Regions from separate parts of the Sedimentibacter sp. MB31-C6 genome, predicted to be linked through region 1. Evidence: riboswitches for the same ligand, from Rfam matches in the RefSeq annotation. Region 1 holds a riboswitch; the other holds the start of a gene.
What was found. Region 1 has a riboswitch for cobalamin ahead of U8307_RS01810 (ABC transporter substrate-binding protein). Riboswitches for the same ligand answer to the same signal wherever they lie in the genome.
Positions count from the first base shown of each region.

Region 1 (2,210 bases):
ACGCCTCTGGATATCTATCATTTGGCTTATACATATATAAATCCTTTGGTAAAACTATATATTTATCATTCTTTACTGCTTTTAAAGAAGCCCATGCTGGATTATCTTGTGCATCAGTTTTTAATCTTTCCATTATTTTTTCATGGTCACTTCCCATAGTTTGTACAAATATAAAATCTGGGTCTTCTTGAATTATTTTTTCCATACTAAATACCTTAGCATTTGATGGATCTGTTTGTGTATCTGATATGTTAATTGTATTTAAATCTTTTAACATTTCACCAACCATTGATTCAGAATTTCTTACAGTAAGACTTTTAGCTGATGCAAACAATATAAGAACTTTATAATTTTCATCTGTTGGTGCTTTTTCAACTATTTCATCAACACCTTTTTTTACTTTATCCATTTGTTCTTTATACAAATCTTCTCTTCCAGTAATTGCAGTGAATAACCTTACTGATTTATAATAATCCTCTAAGTAATCATTCTTAATTGCTATAACTTGTATATTATTTTCTTTTAATGTAGGAATCATTTCTGTTTGTCCACTAAATCCACTTGTCATGATTACTAATTCAGGCTGAAGTGCTAATACTTTTTCTAAACTTGGAGCTCCTGATGTTCCAACTACTTCAGCTTTTAGAGATTCTTCAACTGGTTTTTCTTCTGATTCTTCTACTCTTCCTACAACTTCTCCACCACAACTATAATAAATATCTAAGTACGAATTGTATAAGCATACTACTCTTTCAGGATTCTTTTTAATAGATACCATTTCTCCTGTATAATCTTCGAAAGTAACATATTCTTCATTTATAGTAACTCCATATTCAGAAACAACTTCATTATTTGCTGGTGTTTCTGTTGTATTGTTTTCTTCTTTGTTGCTTTCTTCTGTACTAGGTGCTGAAGTTTCAGGAATAGCTTCATTTGAATTATCCTTGCTACACCCTGTGATTAATGTAATTAGCATTAAAGCTATAATTAATAATGCTAAAAATTTAGTTTTTTTCATTTTCTTCTCCAAACAATTAATATCATTTTTTAACTAAACAAAATCTTCATATAAATAAAAAAACCATAGCCGTACGGCTATGGTTAATATGCTGAATAAACATAAAAATAATAACTTCCCACCGAAGACTTATTCATAAAATTCATAGGCAGGTCTCCTGACTTATGGATTAACCTACTCTCAAAACCTTCCCAGAAAGTGCTCCAGTGGTATACTTTGATTTCGTTCCAATTACAGTAGCGGGGGCTGCAGCGGATTTTAACCGCTTTCCCTTTTAATCATATAAACCTATAATTTTTATTATTTAATTTTCAAATTCTTGTATTCATTGTTATGATTTCTCAATTGAGTAATTAAACTCTATCATAACTGTTTTTTAATGTCAAGAAAATTCTTTTAAACCCAGCTCTGAAAATTCTCACTTTTTAAAAATTTGTTGCTGAATTTATTACTATCTTTCTCAATAAGCATAAACAGTAAAAATAGTGGAATACTAATAATATTTCTATTAATCTTTAAATGTAAAATATAAAAATCGTTTTCACCAAAATTAAAGTAATGTTAAGAATTAATTAATTGATATAATTAACAAAAATGCTATATTACAAGCATAAAGAAGTTTATTTGACTGAATGGAGGTAATTGATTTGTTATCATTTATTAGTTTATTTAATTTAACTATATTTTTATTGTTTACAGGATTTTACTTATATCAAATATATTATATACCAATTTCATTATTTAATAAGGGTAATGACTACATTTCTAAGGAAAATCATAAATATGCTGCAGTAATAGCTGCAAGAAATGAAAGTGCCGTTATAGGGCAATTAATTAATAGTATAAAAAAGCAAAAATATCCGGCATCTTTAATTGATATATATGTTATAGCAGATAATTGTACAGATAATACTGCTAATATTGCTAGAAGTGCAGGTGCTTTTGTATTTGAAAGGTTTAACAAAAATAAAGTTGGTAAGGGATACGCTTTAGATTATGCTTTTAAAGCTATTATGAATAACGATAAACACTATGATGGGTATTTTGTTTTTGATGCTGATAATTTGTTAGATGAAAATTACATAGCTGAAATGAACAAAGTATTTGACAATGGTTATAAAGTTGTAACAAGTTACAGAAACTCTAAAAACTATGATACAAATTGGCTATCCGCTGGGTACTCATTATGGTT
Region 1 is NZ_CP142396.1:362,977-365,186, forward strand. It holds gene U8307_RS01810 (ABC transporter substrate-binding protein) at 1-1,018, opposite strand, end outside; cobalamin riboswitch at 1,149-1,325, opposite strand; gene U8307_RS01815 (glycosyltransferase family 2 protein) at 1,651-2,210, shown strand, end outside.

Region 2 (2,210 bases), 1.1 Mb from region 1:
ACTGTAAGGCAAACAGCTAAAAAATTCGGCGTTAGTAAAAGTACAGTGCATAAGGATGTTACGGAACGTCTTCCAAAATTGAACCCTCCTGCTGCAAGTGAAGTTAAAAAAGTTTTACTTAAAAACAAATCAGAAAGGCATATTAGGGGAGGTAAAGCTACACGCCTTAAATATAAAGAAGCACATGACCACGATAAAGTAAGTAATATGTAATTAACCATTTGAGGAAGGGCACTAACTGCAACATGTTAGTGCCTTTTTAGTTTTTGTATGTAAAGTGTTTACAGGGTAAAATATTAAACATCAATAGAGACAAAAAGGAGTGTTGGGACAAAAAAATTATCTTAACATATTCTCCTTGTTATATGCGGATAGGCCTTGAAAGCTACAAATACAATTCTGGATGGTATTTGTAAAAGTTTATTCGTCATAGCTGAAATAAATTTAAATTTGAGTCATTGCTGAAATAATTTTAAATTTATTGACAGTACAAAAGTTCTAATATATAATTAAGGCAATTGAATATTGATATTTTGGTAACATTTGTTTTAATAGGGAAAACAGTAAAAGCTGTTACAGCCCCCGCTACTGTGAAAGGTGATAATGCTCCATACCACTGTGCTTTGCATGGGAAGGTGAGTGTTAGATGATCCGAAAGTCAGGAGACCTGCCAGGATATGCTTGTTTGTAGATTTTCGGGAGGATTATCTAAAATATTTAATTGTGATATATATCAGTATTGTTTAAACTTCCGTAAATTACGGAAGTTTTTTTATGCAAATAATTTGATGAATGAGACTGCGTATATGTATTTTTAATAGTAATATTTTTGAGGTTAATATGGATAAATTTGTACTTAAAAATGGCAAGAGGTTAAAATGCGGCTTTACTACCGGTACCTGCGCGGCTGCTGCCGCAACAGCAGGTGCTCTGATGATATTTACCGGAAAGACTGTGGCGAATGTTTCAGTGAGGCTGCCAAGAGGTGAAATTCTTATAATTGATATTAAGGATCCGTCTTTTAATACACATGGGGTAAGATGTTGTGTTCAGAAAGATAGTGGAGATGATCCAGACTCAACAGACGGGATTTTAATATATGCAGATGTTGAACTGGATGACTCTGGTGAAATACGCATAGATGGAGGTAAAGGCGTAGGACGTGTAACTCAAAATGGTTTAGATTGCCCTGTTGGTGGACCTGCAATAAATTCAGTGCCAAGAAAAATGATAACTGAAAATGTTCATCGGATTTGTAATGAATATGGCTATAGGGGAGGAGTTAATATTATTATATCTGCTCCTGAAGGTGAAGAGGTCGCCAAAAAAACTTTCAATCCTCATTTGGGCATAGTGGGCGGAATATCAATAATTGGAACGACAGGAATAGTTGAGCCTATGAGCGAGAAAGCTTTAATTGACAGCTTGAAGGTTGAAATGCAGGTAATAAAGGAAAGAGGCTTTAATACACTATTGGCTTTTCCTGGCAATTATGCAGAAAGTTTTATTGACAGCACTCTTGGGATACGCGGGGAAAACAGTCTTAAGTATAGCAATTATCTAGGAGAAGTTCTGGATTTTGCCCTGGAGCTTAATTACAAGGAAATATTAGTAGTGGGTCATATAGGCAAGATGATTAAGGTGGCCGGAGGCATGATGAATACCCATTCTCATACCGGGGATTTCAGAATGGAAATGTTCGCTTGCTATGCTGGGTTGTATGGCGCAGGAAGCCATGTTATTGAAGAAATATTATCCAGCGTAACTACAGAACAGGTTTTGGAAATATTAATAAGGGAGGATTTATTAAAAAAGGTAATACAAAAAATAAGTGAAAGAGCACTCTTTTATATTAACAAAAGAGTGGATAATAGAATTATAACTAAATTAATTATTTATTCAAATAATCATGGAATCTTAAATTAATGTAAGGAGACTAAAATGGTACATTTTGTAGGTGCAGGACCTGGTGCAACAGATTTAATCACAATGAGGGGACATAAACTTTTATGTGACGCAGATGTAATAATATATGCCGGTTCATTGGTCAATAAAGAGCATTTAAACTATGCAAAAGAAGAAGCGGAAATTCACAATAGCGCTCATATGACTTTGGAGGAAGTTGTAGATGTTATAAAGAAGGCTGAGAAAGAAAATAAAAATACAGTTAGACTTCATACTGGCGATTCAAGTATTTACGGTGCCATAAG
Region 2 is NZ_CP142396.1:1,498,674-1,500,883, forward strand. It holds gene spoIIID (sporulation transcriptional regulator SpoIIID) at 1-213, shown strand, start outside; cobalamin riboswitch at 518-689, shown strand; gene cbiD (cobalt-precorrin-5B (C(1))-methyltransferase CbiD) at 841-1,926, shown strand; gene cobM (precorrin-4 C(11)-methyltransferase) at 1,942-2,210, shown strand, end outside.
Region 2: another riboswitch for cobalamin. It lies ahead of cbiD (cobalt-precorrin-5B (C(1))-methyltransferase CbiD); the one in region 1 lies ahead of U8307_RS01810 (ABC transporter substrate-binding protein).